2 regions of the Alteromonas pelagimontana genome follow, and region 1 is predicted to be linked to the other one. Evidence: riboswitches for the same ligand, from Rfam matches in the RefSeq annotation. Region 1 holds a riboswitch; the other holds the start of a gene.

What was found. Region 1 has a riboswitch for thiamine pyrophosphate ahead of thiC (phosphomethylpyrimidine synthase ThiC). Riboswitches for the same ligand answer to the same signal wherever they lie in the genome.
Region 2: another riboswitch for thiamine pyrophosphate. It lies ahead of CA267_RS03625 (TonB-dependent receptor); the one in region 1 lies ahead of thiC (phosphomethylpyrimidine synthase ThiC).

The regions. Positions count from the first base shown of each region.
Region 1 is NZ_CP052766.1:2,298,425-2,306,431, reverse strand. It holds gene CA267_RS10260 (heme biosynthesis HemY N-terminal domain-containing protein) at 1-742, shown strand, start outside; gene feoB (ferrous iron transporter B) at 1,011-2,825, opposite strand; gene CA267_RS10250 (FeoA family protein) at 2,864-3,112, opposite strand; TPP riboswitch at 3,356-3,471, shown strand; gene thiC (phosphomethylpyrimidine synthase ThiC) at 3,582-5,477, shown strand; gene thiE (thiamine phosphate synthase) at 5,474-6,979, shown strand; gene CA267_RS10235 (HesA/MoeB/ThiF family protein) at 6,966-7,727, shown strand; gene thiS (sulfur carrier protein ThiS) at 7,711-7,911, shown strand; gene CA267_RS10225 (thiazole synthase) at 7,914-8,007, shown strand, end outside.
Region 2 is NZ_CP052766.1:773,803-781,809, forward strand. It holds gene CA267_RS03610 (phosphotransferase) at 1-295, opposite strand, end outside; gene pnuC (nicotinamide riboside transporter PnuC) at 273-890, opposite strand; gene CA267_RS03620 (YkoF family thiamine/hydroxymethylpyrimidine-binding protein) at 883-1,152, opposite strand; gene CA267_RS03625 (TonB-dependent receptor) at 1,165-3,219, opposite strand; TPP riboswitch at 3,276-3,377, opposite strand; gene CA267_RS03630 (PEP-CTERM sorting domain-containing protein) at 3,507-4,160, opposite strand; gene CA267_RS03635 (helix-turn-helix domain-containing protein) at 4,482-6,275, shown strand; gene CA267_RS03640 (acyl-CoA thioesterase) at 6,312-6,728, opposite strand; gene CA267_RS03645 (GNAT family N-acetyltransferase) at 6,789-8,007, shown strand, end outside.

The sequences.
Region 1 (8,007 bases):
GATTGCTGCCACCTTAGTGCTGGCGAGAATGGACTTAGAAGAAGGTCAAGCCGAAGCGGCGCAAAAACGGCTGGACGCGCTGGATGAAAAATCAGCTAATCATCCGCAAGTAGTGCGTTTAAAAGCAGAATCCATGGCGCGTTTAGGACAATGGCAGGCACTGCAAAACCGGTTGTCACAGTGGCGTAAGCCGCTTGCTGACGATTATGTTCATTGGGCGCAGCGAGTTGCTAAAGGCAAATTTTCGGAAATCGCCAGTAAACAAGGCGCCAATCAGCTAAAACAGTACTGGGAAGATCTTCCTCGTAAGCTTCGTCATGATGATGCTTACCGCGCCGCTTACATCCAGCAACTGATGGATCAGGGAATGCATTCTGATGCCCAGCAGTGTTTGATTGAGTGGCAAAAGAAAGGGCCGAATCCGGTGCTGATGCCTTTGTTTAAGCAAATTAATCTTCCCAATGCATCCTCCTCAATTAAATTGCTGGAGACTTGGATTAAACAAGAGTCAAATAACGCCGAACTGTACTCCACGCTCGGCCATATCGCGTTTCATGCAGGTGATGATGTATTAGCCGAAAAAGCCTTACTTAAAGCCATTAAACTGTCAGAAAACCAGACCGACTTATTAATTTTGGCGACAATCAGTGAACGTCGAGATGATAACCTGCAGGCTCTTGCTTTATATAAACAAGGAGTAGCTTTAAGAGAGCAGGAAGTGGTTGCAGGTAATGTCCAGTAAGCGTGAGCAGTAAACGCGAGCGATATATCTAACCACAGCGCCCCCGTCAGGCGCTGTGGTATTTCAATTTGAATAACTGTTTGAAGTATGAGTTATCACCAAGACACCGTGCAGAACATGCTGTAAACCCTTCTTTGAGCGCTCAGCCGCAGCATCCATGCTGTTGCACAGCGCCTGCTGCACAGCGCCTGCTGCACAGAGCCTGCGGACGGTTCTTAATAATACCCTCATTTTGCCTTTTCATGTGAGCACACTTAAGAACAACTATCTAGATAATCAGGTTTACGGCAACTGCAATGACATAAGCAAGCAGACCGTACGCAACATACAGCCCCCAAGCTAGTTTATTACTACCGGTTTCCCCTTTTAACATGGCAACCGTTGCTACGCATTGCAAAGCCACCACATAAAATAGTACCAGCCCAAGCCCTGCGCCTAAAGTCAGACCGTCTGCCTGAACTTTTTCTGCCAGCCCCACTACATCTTCATCGGCGCCAGCCATGCCGAACAAGGTTCCTAACGCGCCAACAAACACTTCTCTAGCCAAGAATGACATAAGAATTGCCACGCCATATCGCCAATCCAGCCCCATCGGCTCGAAAATGGGCTCGATGACATGACCAATCTGGCCCAACCATGAATTCTGCAATGTCGAGCTTAAGGGGAAATACCCTAAAACCCAAATACCTACTGACACCATAAAAATGATTGGTGCTGCACGTTTAATAAATACCATGCCGCTGTTAAGCACGCGATGCATCAAAGGCTTCCAGTGAGGCATACGGTAAGTAGGCAGCTCCAGAATAAATGGCATATCAGACTCTTCTAAATCTTTCGCTAAGGTACGATTTAAAATCTGGCTGACAACCAGCGCCATCACTATGCCAAACAGATATAAGCCAAAGAACGCTGCACCTTGCAGATCAAATATACCTAAAAACAGAGCATCTTCGGGCACCAGCACTGCAATTAACAGTGCGTAAACCGGTAATCGCGCTGAACATGACATGAGTGGAATGGTCAGCATAGTAACAAGCCGCTTGTGAGGCGATTCTATTGTTCGTGCCGCCATAATTGCCGGAATGGCACAGGCATGACCCGACAAATACGGAATAAAGCTACGGCCAGAGAGACCGAAAAAGCTCAACGGCCGGTGACACATCAGCGCTGCTCGCGCTAAATAGCCACTGTCTTCCAGCAAACCAATGATGAAGGTAAGTACCATAATCTGAGGCACGAAAACTAAAAATGAACCCAGCCCGCCGAATATGGCATCATTGAAGAAATCGGTAACAATACCGGCTGGAGTAATGGCAGCAACAATTTCAGCGAACCCGGTAATAAAGGTTTCCACGCCATCCATCAAAGGCGCTGCTAAGGTAAAAATGCTTTGAAAAAGCAGGAACATCACACTAAGAAAAATGATGCTTCCCGTCCAGCTATTCAATAGCAGCCGATCCACCGAGTTTTGATTTTTCAGTACAATATCTAAGTTCAGACCATAGCTCTTCGCCAACTGGTGGCTTTTCGGGGCAGCGGGCTCGGTTTCCTCTATCGACTTGCTGGGAACAAACTGCTGTGGCGAACCTGCAATCCGAAGCATTTCCTGTTTGAACTCATGTAATCCGTCCAACGTTCTTGCCGACAGTGCCACCACAGGGCTACCCAGATCGGCAGATAACGCATCGGTATCAATTTTTTCTCCAATGCGGCGAACTTCATCAATGAAATTTAACGCAAACAGCACTGCTTTATTTTTTGCTTTGGCTAGCCTTTGCACTTGTAAGCCGAGCACCAGGCTTCGCTCTAACCTGGTGGCGTCAAGTACACACAGCACCAACGCGGTATCGTCCCGCTCTATGGCATTCTGAATTTCGTTGACGGCAATTTCTTCATCACGAGACAAGCCGCGCAATGTATAGGTACCGGGCAGATCGACGATCTCAAATTTATCACACTGTCCTCGTTTTACTTCAACGGTAACACCCGGATAATTGGCTACTTTTTGACGCAAGCCAGTCAGTTGGTTGAAAAGGAGGCTTTTACCGGAATTGGGTTTCCCCACCATTAAAATGCGCTGCATGAAGAAAACGTATCCTGTTACTAAAAAAGGAAGGGAAATTAACTGTGTTGCGGTTCGACTTCAATTTTAGAGGCCAGTTCCTGCTCAATAGCAAACACACTGCCGCCTAACTGCATTACGATTGGGCCTCCTAATGGACCTTTACGAATGCACTGCACATCTCTACCGTCTTCGAGCCCCATTTCTGACAAACGTTCTTTAACGTTCTCGCGAATATCAGAGCGAATGGCCTTAATTGTCGCAAGTTGCTTAGAAGGTAAATCCCATAATGTCATAATTGTTCTCAAGCTAATTCTTTAAGCTGGCGGAGCACATTTATACGCTACAAGTATCCCACCTGCTACCGATTTGCATCAGGCATTAAAACCAAATAGCAATCATTTCCATTTAGACTACCAGAAACTCGCTTTCGAGACTAGAGCCAGGTGATCATTCCAACGTCCTTAATTGTGATAATATCGCATTTTTCTTTTGTAACTGATAGAAAAAACGGGTTGATAATTCCGTTATTACCCCTCTATACTAAAAGCAACTACTTGTCGGAGTGCTCCGTTTCGCATCTGCGAAACGAGCTGAGACCGCTAACGCGGGATCCGTTGAACCTGATCAGGCTAATACCTGCGAAGGGAACAAGGCAACTTAATGATTTTTGTGAATGTGTATTACGGCGGAATGGCGGGTAATATCATTTATTTTCATTAAGCACCTTCAAACACTCCTGACAAGCATTTCAACCTACTCAAAAGGCAAAATGCTATGTCAAACAGACGTCAACAGCGCCAACAGGCGCAAACTTTTCTTAGTGGTCTTAGCGGCCAGACATTTCCTAATTCTACTCGCGTGCATCTGCAAGGGTCGCGGGATGATATTCAGGTGTCGATGCGCCATATTCATCAGGCGGATTCACTGGTATCCGGCGATCGCGACAACCCGGTTTATACCGCTAACCCACCCATCCCCGTTTACGATACCTCCGGTCCGTATGGCGATCCTGATAATCAAATCGATGTCAGGCGGGGAATAACATCCATGCGAGAAAACTGGATAATCGAACGCGCTGATACTCGAGACTTGCAGGACTTAAGCTCCACGTATGCTAAAGCGCGGCAGCAGGACATTGCCTTGGATGATTTTCGGTTCAGCCATAAGCGCGTGCCGCGGATTGCCCACGAGGGGCAGTGCGTGACGCAGCTTCACTATGCACGTAAAGGCATTGTGACGCCGGAAATGGAATACATTGCCGTTCGCGAGAATATGGGCCGCGAGGCACTGGCCGAGCACTCTCTTACACAACAGCATGTCGGGGAACACTTTGGTGCCAACTTGCCTGATACCATCACCCCAGAGTTTGTGCGCCAAGAGGTAGCAGCAGGCCGTGCGATTATTCCGGCAAATATTAATCATCCTGAATCAGAACCGATGATTATCGGGCGTAACTTTCTGGTAAAAATTAACGCTAATATCGGTAATTCGGCGGTGACTTCCTCAATTGAAGAAGAAGTAGAAAAGCTGGTGTGGGCTACGCGCTGGGGCGCTGACACTATTATGGATCTGTCTACCGGTCGAAATATTCACGAAACCCGCGAATGGCTGCTGCGTAACAGCCCCGTACCTATCGGTACAGTGCCAATTTATCAGGCGCTGGAAAAGGTCAACGGTGTTGCTGAGGATCTTAATTGGGAGATTTTTCGCGATACGTTAGTGGAGCAGGCCGAGCAAGGCGTGGATTACTTTACCATTCATGCTGGCGTACGCCTGGCGTTTGTACCGTTAACGGCGGCCCGTGTAACGGGAATTGTCTCACGTGGCGGCGCCATCATGGCGAAATGGTGTTTAAGCCACCATGAAGAAAGTTTTTTGTATGTTCACTTTCGGGAAATTTGTGAGCTTTGTGCCCGATATGATGTCTCGCTATCGCTTGGCGACGGATTGCGCCCCGGCTCTATCGCTGACGCTAACGACGAAGCCCAGTTTGCCGAGCTGCGAACCTTGGGTGAACTAACCAAAATCGCTTGGGAATACGATGTTCAGGTGATGATTGAAGGCCCTGGCCATGTGCCTATGCATCTCATTAAAGAAAACATGGAAGAGCAGCTTAAACATTGTCACGAAGCACCTTTTTACACACTTGGTCCGTTAACTACTGATATTGCACCGGGTTACGACCATTTCACTTCTGGTATCGGTGCCGCGATGATTGGCTGGTACGGCTGCGCCATGCTGTGCTACGTAACGCCGAAAGAACACTTAGGGCTACCGAACAAAGAAGATGTAAAGCAAGGCCTGATCACCTACAAAATTGCAGCTCACGCAGCCGATTTAGCCAAAGGTCATCCAGGCGCACAAATTCGTGACAATGCCATGTCCAAGGCTCGATTCGAATTTCGCTGGGAAGATCAGTTTAATCTGGCGCTCGACCCTTACACTGCCCGTGCGTATCACGACGAAACCCTGCCGCAGGAATCGGGCAAAGTTGCTCATTTCTGTTCAATGTGCGGACCAAAGTTTTGCTCAATGAAGATTTCTCAGGAGGTCCGGGACGCTGCTGAAGCTGACACTATTAAACAAGGCATGCAGGAAATGGCTGAAGCCTTTAATTCCGGCGGCGCTGAGCTGTATATTAGCGGCAGTAAAACGGGACAATCTTCGTGAAGCTGCCCGTTTTGTGGTGTATTGGCGGTATGGATTCCAGTTCAGGCGCCGGGCTGGCGCGAGATACTATTACTGCAAGCCAGTTACACACCCTCCCTTGCACCCTTACCACTTTGGTGTCCGCGCAAAGCCATCACGCACTGTTCGCTGTGCAACCTACATGTTGCGAGTTGTTGAACGATCAGTTTAATGCGCTGCTGGCAGATAACGCTCCTGATGCCATTAAAATAGGTGCAGTCGCCAACGACGAACAACTGGCGTTGATTGCCAGCCAGTTAACACGATTAAAAGAACATTCCCCTGCGCTACCCGTGATTTGGGACCCGGTGTTAAAGACCTCCGCTGGTGGCGTGCTTTCTGGCTTAAGCGCAAGGGCTATTGCCGACATTGCCCCTTTCGTTACCGTTGTTACGCCTAATATCAACGAGCTTTCAGAACTCACCGCGCTAGCAGTCGAAAATGGCGAAGATGCCTTTGCGGCGGCGCGTGAATTATTGGAGCTTGGCTTTGATTATGTATTGATTAAAGGCGGTCACGCGGATTGGCAGAAAGATGCTACCGATACGTTGGTTTCTCTCACCGAGCACTACCATTACACCACGGCGAGATACAAAGAGGCTCACGTAAGGGGTACAGGCTGTACCTTGGCAACGGCATTGGCAGCGTTTATGGCTGAGGGTTACCAGGCTCCTGACGCCGTTTGTCTGGCGAAAGGGTGCGTATCAAAGGCGCTTTCTGCTTGTTATCACACACGCGGGGCGCTTGTGCCGGGCATATGTCGGCGGCCGGAAAATATTTCTGATTTTCCTCAGGTGAGCATTGGCGATGAAAGGCCCTATAAAGACGATTCAGCCAACGCAACGGCGGCTGAATATCGCCCCCGCTTTTTGCCGCTAATACATAATTCAGCGACTATTTATCCGGTAGTAGATAGCGTGCACTGGTTGAGAAAGCTGTTGCCTACAGGTGTCAGGTTAATTCAGCTGAGAATAAAAAATGTCTCTGCAACGGTTGAAGGTGAAGTAAAAGAGGCCGTAGGCTTGGCAAAGCAGTTTGATTGTCAGTTATTCATCAACGATCACTGGGAACTGGCGATAAAACATCGCGCTTTTGGTGTTCATTTGGGGCAGGAAGATTTGCAAAACGCTGACTTACCCGCTATCGCTGAAGCGGGGCTAAGATTAGGAGTTTCTACCCACGGTTTTGCCGAACTTTGTCGGGTGATTCCGCTGGCGCCTTCCTATATCGCCCTTGGTCACATATTCCCTACCCGCACTAAGAAAATGGCATCATTACCTCAGGGAATTCACCGCTTAGCTCGGTATGTTTCACTTTGCAAAAACATTCCTACAGTGGCAATTGGAGGAATTAGCCCCGCGCGTCTGCAGGACGTAAAGAACACCGGCGTGACCCATGCCGCCATGGTAACGGCAATTACCGAAAGTGCTGACCCGGTGGCGCAAACTTATGCTTTGCAGGAGGCGTGGCGTGGAACTGAGTAAAGAAGAGTATAGCCGGTACAGTCGCCAGCTTTTGCTTAGTAACTTCGACGAAGATTGCCAGCTACGATTAAAACAAGCGAAAGCAATTATAATGGGCGTGGGCGGATTAGGAGCAATCTGCGCGCATTATTTGGCGGCTGCGGGTGTGGGTCAGCTAGTTCTTGTCGACCCTGATACTGTGGCATTAAGTAACCTGCACCGGCAAACGCTATATCAACAGCAGGATATTGGAAAGCTTAAAGCGGTTGTCGCTGCCGAACGCTTACGGCACATAAATTCGCTCGTTGATGTTGTGCCAGTGACAACCACTATCGCCCAGCTAGACGCTAGCTCACTTGAAAACGCCAGTGTGGTGGCTGATTGCACCGACAGTGTTGACGCCAGGTTACAAATCAATCAGCGCTGTTACGAGCGCAAGATTCCGCTGTTCGTAGCAGCGGCAACGGGTAACAAAGCATTGGCGTTAAATATTCTGCCCGGCGGCCCCCACGGCTGCGCAGCCTGTTTGTTTGCTGGCAGTGCGCAGGTTGAAGAAAACTGTCTGCAACAGGGTATTTTAGGGCCGGTAGCGGGTATTGCTGGCCTATATCAGGCGTTAGCTATTTTGCAGTACCTAAGCGGTACAGCGCCAATTCAATGGGGCGTGATGCATTACTTTGATGCCAGTTGCTTTTCCTGGAAAACCCTCAATTTACCAGCCAACCCGCAATGTCCTTACTGTGGAGAACAAAATGCTCGTTATTATTAATAACACCCCGGTCGAATGTAACGCGGCTTGTCGCTTGGATGAAATTCCACCGCTACAGGAAAGCACCACAAAGGGGCTGGCAATTGCGGTAAATCAGCAAATTGTTTTGCAGGAAAACTGGCCCAGTGTTGTGCTGCAAGAAGGCGACAATGTTGACGTTTTTAATGTAGTTGCAGGAGGATAACCGTGTTTACCATCGCTAATAAGCCCTTTCATTCACGCCTGTTAACTGGCACCGGTAAGTTCAGTCGTCCAAATGTCATGCAAGACGCCATTGCCG
Region 2 (8,007 bases), 1.5 Mb from region 1:
TAATTGATAGATTAGGTTCAACCCACTCCTCTACCCATAGTCTGCCATCGTCACTTAACCATAATGGTTCGGGAGCGATGTGGCGATGGGCCAACTGCTCCTGCAAAACAAACTGGTGTAGCCGATTGATGCCGCTGAACACATCATCTCCAACCCATTTGACGGCAAATGTTCTGTCGCCGTCATGTAACCGATAAACTTTATTTATTGCACCGCTTTGCAGCGTGCTCATTGAGGCCTCGTCGGACAACGCCAACACGGGGGTAAGTAACTTAATTAAAGACTCTTGTTGCATGTTGCACTTTCCATTGCTGCTGCCATTGGTAGTATCCGTAAACAGAGAAAACGACATATCCGGCAAATAAACATGCAGAAAGTAGCAAACCACTTTGTGCATACAAATACGCCGACGCAATGTTTATAAAAAACCAATACAACCAATTTTGCAACACTTTATGTGCAACCATGAACGTGGTGACCACGCTTAGCACTTGGATACTGGCATCTAGCCACAGGTGATCGCTGTTAAATTGACCTTCTGCCAGCCTGGACAACCCCCATGCCAACAGCAGCAAAGCCGGAACAATAAACAAGTGATACCACCAAGGCCAGTTATGTAATGGTCGTGATTCACTGCGGTCCTTGCCCCAATGATAATAGCCATAACCGGCCATTATCATATAAAAAACGTTCAGTGCCGCCTGAAACGGTAACGTAACCTGCCAAAACAACCAGGTGTAGATTGCCGTGCTTAAAAAAGCGCACAACCAGCACCACGCGTTTTGCCGCGCAGCCAACCATACGTATCCCAGTGCAAGAATGACTGCCATCCATTCAAGCAAGGAAGTAGCCGCAAGTTGTGCAATAAATGCATCAGCGGGATTATTCATCCTCGTCCTTGCGCGCTTGCATGGCATCAAAATTTAGAAATTTAGCAACAAAGATAGCCTGCCCCACCGCTTCGTGGGTAGCCTGCATTTCTTTGCCTAAAATCGTCATTACGTTTTGATAATCACCGGATATTTGTGTGCTGGTCGAGCAAGTTGTCACCTGTATATCGTCGTAACTGTTCAGTCGATGGATAAACGCTTTTATTGGCGCTACAAATTCATTTACTAACGGGTATAAAGAAATTTCAACCATTACCTGCATAAGCTTTACTCCTTAAAATTGATATTTAACTGTGATGCCGTACTGTCTGCCGTCACCTAACTGATAATAGGATTCTGCAATACCATCCCATTGACGAGGATCATTCTCGAAGCTAAAGCCGCGTGTATAATAGGTGCGATCAAAGGCGTTATTTACCCAAAGCGTGGCAGTCCAGGCATCTAACAGCCAGCTTATTTCACTATTAACTAACGTTGTAGAAGGAGAAGCCAACGCGTTCCCGTCGGAAAAACGGAAACTGTCTTTATAATCCACATCGACCCGCCATACCCAATCCGGTGCCACCCAAAGCTCGCTGAAGATATTGGCAGTATACGACGGCGCCTGGGCCTGCTCACGTTTATCAACTTGCTCGCCTTTCGCATTGGTATAACTTTCAAAGGTAGCATCGAGATAACCCAGGCTTCCTTGAAGCTGCCACACTTGTGTGGCCTGCCAGCCGAGTTCAAGTTCAATGCCGCGGTTGGTGCCGATTTGCGCGTTGCCAATGATATCAATGAACCCTTCAGAACCATCCTCGCGTTTCACTATCTGATAATCGCTTATCTGGGTGTCTTCCCGGTCCATATGAAAAACGGCAGCCCGCAAAGTAAGATCAGGCGTAAAAACGTGCCCCTTATAGCCAACTTCATAGTTCCAATTGAACTCCGCATCGTAAAAACGCTGACCTGTTGGCAGGCGGCTATCGGGATTAATCCCTGCGCCTTTATATCCCCGAGAAATGCTGCCGTACCAGAAATGTCTTCCCTGAACGTAGTTGAGCGCCAGTTTTCCGCCAGTCATATCGCTATCGTAAGCGTTTTCTATACCGTCGCTGTCAACATAGTCAAAGGCATAATTTTCGATGCGTACTCCGGCTAAAAGCGACAAACCCTCACTCAACTGTGTTTGGGTATCAAAATACACAGCTTTGGTTGTGGGTTGATAAGTGCTGTTAAAGGGCGATTCCAGATACGTGTACTGACGCAGTAGATCTTCTTCAGATTCCTTATAAAATGCGCCCACCAGCCACTGGGTTCTACCGGAAAATAAAGCAGCCTGCGGACTTGAGGTGAATCGTATTTCAGCCGTACTGGTTGCGACGTCTCTGAAATAACTGTCAACTGATACATAAGTTTCAGGATGAAATTCTGGATATGTCCAGTCTTCGTCGTAACCATATGCGATATCGTGAGAGGCGTGAGTGAGAATGACCGCCAAGTCGCCTGCGTAGGTTTGTGTTTGGCTTTTAAGGCTAACGGCGTTGGTGCGTTGTGTATCGTAACCAGGGGCATCGGAGCGTGTGTTACGATTATTTTCCAGAGAAAAAACGTCATAACCGTTATCAATATCGTACCAGCGGTAATTAATAGCCAGTGACGAGTCCGCGGAAACATCCCAGTTCACCGCCAAACGTGCAGCTGATTCATCAATGTTGTCAGTATCTTCCCGGTTAAGGTAAGTGTTGTTGACAAAACCATCACTTTTATTCTGCATGACTGCAGCACGATAGTTAACATTTTCTGTAATGCTGTCGCCGTGAGCCGCTTCTATCCGATAGGTGTCTTTATTCCCTAAACGAAACAGCGCGTAGCCTGAAGGGTCCGCAGCAGGCTGGCGGCTAACCACTTTTACGGCGCCAGCCAGTGCTCCGGTACCAAAAAGCGTCGCTTGCGGACCGCGATATACCTCAACCTGCTGGGTATCAAATAATACCCCCGCAGCAGCAAGACCAGAAAAATCGAATTCATCAACTAAAAAGCTCACCGACGGATTAATAGGTTCTGCAAACTGGCTGCGTTCTCCAATCCCCCGGATTTGAATAAAGCGCCCGCGCGATGCTCCGGTAGAAAAATTTACGTTCGGAGCAATATTTAGCATGCTGTCAATATGATCGGCTTGTCTGCTGGCCAGGCGAGCCTCTCCTACTACCGACGCACTGGTACTAAGCTGGTCCAGCGTAGCCTGACGAAAATCGCCGGTTACGGTAATGCGTTCTAAGTCCGCTTCCTGAGCAACGGCGCTGAACGATAAGCAAAATAAGGAAAGTGAAATAACGTTTTTGTTCATCTGGATCTCTTGACTGTTTCAGTTAAAAGATCCGGCTTTACGGCAGGTGAATTGGCTGTTTAATGAGACACCATCCCTACGCCGGTATTATCCGGATCAGGTTTAAGGGTTCCCATTTACATAGATCTCAGCCAGTTACGGCACCCCTTGGTTGCGCTGAAAACCGTAGTAATCAGCAAGGGCAGAGTCTATCAGGATAAGGTAATTCGTCAAGATGATTGAGTTAGCACAAAAGAAAACGCCCGCTAAAGTGACGTGCGGGCGAAATAGTGGTCTTACGACCCATTTTACTGGCGTCTAGTGCGCCATCCAATTAATCCTATTCCGAAAAGTGCTAGTGCCATGGCGGTGGGTTCACTTACTTCCGAAATAGAAACGCCTTTGAAGCTCACATTCATGTCACCACAGCCATTCCGGTTGTCACAATCGTTGATAAAAATTACATCAGTGATGTTACCTGATGTAAATTCACCTAGCATAATGGAGAACGTCTGCCATGTGCCCGAATTGGTGTAGTTAAAATCCTGGAGTCCAAAGGTCTGCGTACCCGCTAGTTCAAAGGTACGAGAACTGTCGTTATCCTGAACAGATTTGGAATAGTCCGCTAACCAGATACCCGCAATTTCTGAATATGCGGAATCAGAGGCGCCCTTCATTTTGAAATCAAAGTTCAGGACATAATCATTTTGGTCTTTAATTGGATTCAGTGCAGAAATACCAAATGCATCGGCAAGGTTTACCCCAACCCACGTATTTTCAGTTAAAGATAAAACTTCTCCTGCCGCGCCCGACGTAAAATAATTGCCATGATTTTGCGTTGAATGAGCGGTTAGAGAAATTGCGTCAAAGTTAAACGGTGAGGTCTGGATGACATCTGCGTTAACAGAAGTCGCCGCTAACAAAGAAGCCATAATGGCTGTGGCTTTAATGCTTTTTCTCATTTTTTCATCCTTAGCAGTATTACTACAATTAATGATACTATCGTGCATTATGCGTTTGGCGCCCTTAATCAATAAGATCCGAGGCGTTCCGTCCTTGCTGCACGAAAAGTTTGCCGTTAAATAATCGGCTTATTTTTACCGGCCAACTTTAGATGTATGGTAAGGAATGGGCGGGAAAGGAAAAAGGACACTTTTGGTTTTAAAATGGGACACTTTCGATTTCAGCGAGCAACTGGGTCGGTGACTGCTTACAAACGCTTAAAAGTTTACGCAAATCAGCTTGCGGTATGATGAATAATAAATTCCAGGCAAGGAGCGAATGTGCAATATAAAGGGCTATTTTGGTCTGCTATTCTACGATCTCTACTCAGCTTACGCCGTGATATCGGGCTGAGCGACAATGGTGATGACCAGGTACTCAGTAACTTGAGTGATATCGAGCAGGGTCAGTTTGAAGACAGTTATCTAAACGCATTGCTCACTCAGCTTTGTCCTGTGGATCAGCGGACATGTATCGGCAAGTCACTGATAGGCTATTTTGACTTTAATAAAATGGGCAATTTAGTGGTCTTGCTCACTGCCTGCAAAAATATTGAAGATGCACTATCCATTCTTTCCGTTCACTATCGCGATCTTTTTGACGCAAATAGCCAATTTGAAATTGCCGATGGAACGAGCGATTCCCTTCTAATATCGTGGCGCGAACCGGGCGTTGGATTAATGGCCCAAATACAGATTTATTTTCTGTTTACTTTGTTCAGACATTTAGCTGGGCGACAGTTTGATTTTGCCCAAATGTCCGCTCCTGCTAATCCTGCATCTTCCCCTGCTTCCCTGCTCGCCCCCCTAAGTCAAGCGGCGATATTACCCGATGATCAGATTAAGCTGCTGTTGGATAAAAAGTGGTTAACTCAACCTTCTTTTTACTATAGCGCGCAGATGAAAAAGATGCTGGAAGCCACTCTTGCGGCACCGGAGACTGCACCTTTAAAACAACAAATCCGGAATGCGTTCCTGCAAGCCTCCAGCCCTGCCAGGATCCGAGCGGAATGGGTTGCCTCTCAACTAGGCCAGACAGAATCTGCTTTTCGCCGGCAGTTGCGGCAGGAAAACATTTCTTTTAGCGCGCTTCTCAAAGATTATATTCATGATAAGTCGTGCCAGTACTTAATCGCTGGCGAAAAAACAGAAGACACCGCGCATTTGTTAGGGTTTTCCGACCGACGATCTTTTGAAAGGAGTTTCAAGGAACACGCCGGGATTAGCGCAGGCCAGGTTCGGCAACTGGGCAGCAGAATGCGCTTTCAACGAGGTAACAGCAATTTACTTGATGTGGTGGAAAATCTGCCGCCACTACCGGCAACAATTCAATCGTTACTTGCTCTTGATGATGAACAGATGACGCTTCCCCGTGTGGTGGAATTGGTTGAACGGGACCCCATTTTTCAGGCCCATATTATGAGTAAGGCCAGCCGTGCTATCTACGGCTTGGCGCCACAAACGCTGGAACAGGCAATAGGCAGAAATCTGGGCCTTGGCAACATTAAACATCTCGCTGTTATTTTTGCTGCGCAGCAGTTACTTACCACTCAATGTCGGTTCAGTAATATTCAGCAGTTGACGGACGCGATGCTACTCAGTCAGACGATATTTTCTAAGCTATACAGCTTTGCCGGTGTTCCCGAAGACGACAAGGAAATTGTGCGTCAGTTGATTCTTTTCGGCCTGTTGTCACTATTTCTGGTCTTTCATGAAGACTGTGTTATTGCAGATGGCGCTTTGACTTTATGGGAACAGTCGCAATCTCTAACGCAGTTCAATACGGCACTTTATGATGAATTCGGACTGTGTCTGTATGGTGCAACATCACTGATGCTGTTGCGCTGGGGCTTTAAAAACGAGGTTAATCAGCAGCTTTGGAAACTCTGCCAGATGAACAGTCTTCCCTCTTCAGATTTAGTGCATGAGCGTATTTTAGTTAGTCATAATGTGGCGTTTACCGCAATGGTGTTTACCAATGCGGCAAATAGTGAACAACGTTATCCTCAACTGTCGCCAGCAGAGTTAGACACAGTAGATGAAATACTGGCCTTATGGAAAGCACCCGCCACGTAATACTCATCCGCTTTCACGTGTGCTCACTCAGAGTGATCAGTTGCTCAGGTTCAGGTTCTTGATTTCCAGCTCAGTTTGCTCTTTCAAACCTTCAAGGGTTTTGCCGTGAGGGGTGGGCTGGCGGGTTTCTGGATCGACCTTAACAAAAACAATATCATCAGCCAGACAGATGGTTTTCTTTGTTGCTTTATTGCGCACTAAGCAACTAACAGTAATTGAACTTCTTCCCACTTTTTTGGTTTCTAAACCAAATTCAACTATGTCTCCTTGCATCGCAGGCGATTCAAAATTAATTTCACCGATGTGTTTGGTTACCAGGCAATTTGTTTCTAACTGGCAAATGGCATAGATGGCTGATTCTTCATCAATCCATTCCAGCGCTCTTCCACCAAAGAGTGAATCGGCATAGTTGAGATCATTGGGCATTACCAGTCGGCGTGACAAAAAACGCATTCGTATTCCTTATTGCAAATCGTTACACTTAAAGCGCTATTATAATGTAATTTAGCGACTATGACTGTTAATAAGGTAACTGAATGGCTTAACCGGTCATTTACAGAACGTGCATACAAAGCGTGTCACCGACAACTATTGCTCATCAGCGGTAATAGCGACATGTGTTATGAAGATGCGAAAGCGGCGTTGAGCGGCTGCGCCGTTTCCGCTTTTCAAATTGCGTGGCTTGGCGAAAAAGGTCATCCGGCGTTTATCAATCGCCCGATCCGTTTATTCAAACAGATGCTTGGACGAGAGTTTGATATAGCCGTTTATGATGCACACGAAGCCTTACGCCCTAGTGCGCTATTGGCCTTGAGTGGTACGGTTCGTCAAGGCGGCACGCTAATCATATTATGCCCCGCGTTTGAGCTGTGGCCGGAACATTGTTCGGTTACCACCCCGCATTATCTAAGCTACGGATACAACCTCTCGCATAGTGCCTATATCTCTTATTTAATAAGCCAGTTTACCGCCGATCGCCGGGTGGCAATATGGACAAAAACGCAGCTTCACTTGCCCATTGCTACTACTTCTGACTCGTCTACCGGGGTAGCAAAATTTAAGTCAATTGATCAATCTCACTGCTATAAACAGCTGCTCACCTACTTTCGAGGTAAACAATCTTGTTCGCATGTGGTACTAACCGCTCCGCGCGGGAGAGGTAAATCAAGCGTCATTGGTATTGCGTTAAACACGCTTATTCGTCACGGTCAGCGGGTGCATGTCACCAGCCCTGTTCACCAGTCCGTAAATACACTTTTTGATAAATTAGAGAATACCGAGACCACTCGGGTCGCCGAAAAACATATCCTCCATTCTTCTAGTGGCGGCTATGTGAAATGGGTTGCCAGTGACAACCCCGAATTATTTGAAGCTGATTCAACACATATTGTCATTGATGAGGCATCATCACTGCCGTTACCAATACTGGAAAAATTTCTCCATTCGGGGAAATCCTGCATATTTAGTACAACGACTTTTGGCTACGAAGGCTCGGGGCAAGGGTTCATCAATCGCTTTGTCAGACGTCTTACCGCTAACAACCAAGCACTGCATTTAATAATGTCAACGCCTATCCGCTGGTACGCCAACGATCCAGTTGAAAGTCGATTAAACAGTTCGATGTTGTTTCAATCTGGTGTAGAAAATTCAGAAGATCTTCCCGCCACAAACAATTTCACTGTATCTTCAGGTCAGCTTTCTGAGTTACCGGTTGATGTCATGAAGCAGGCAC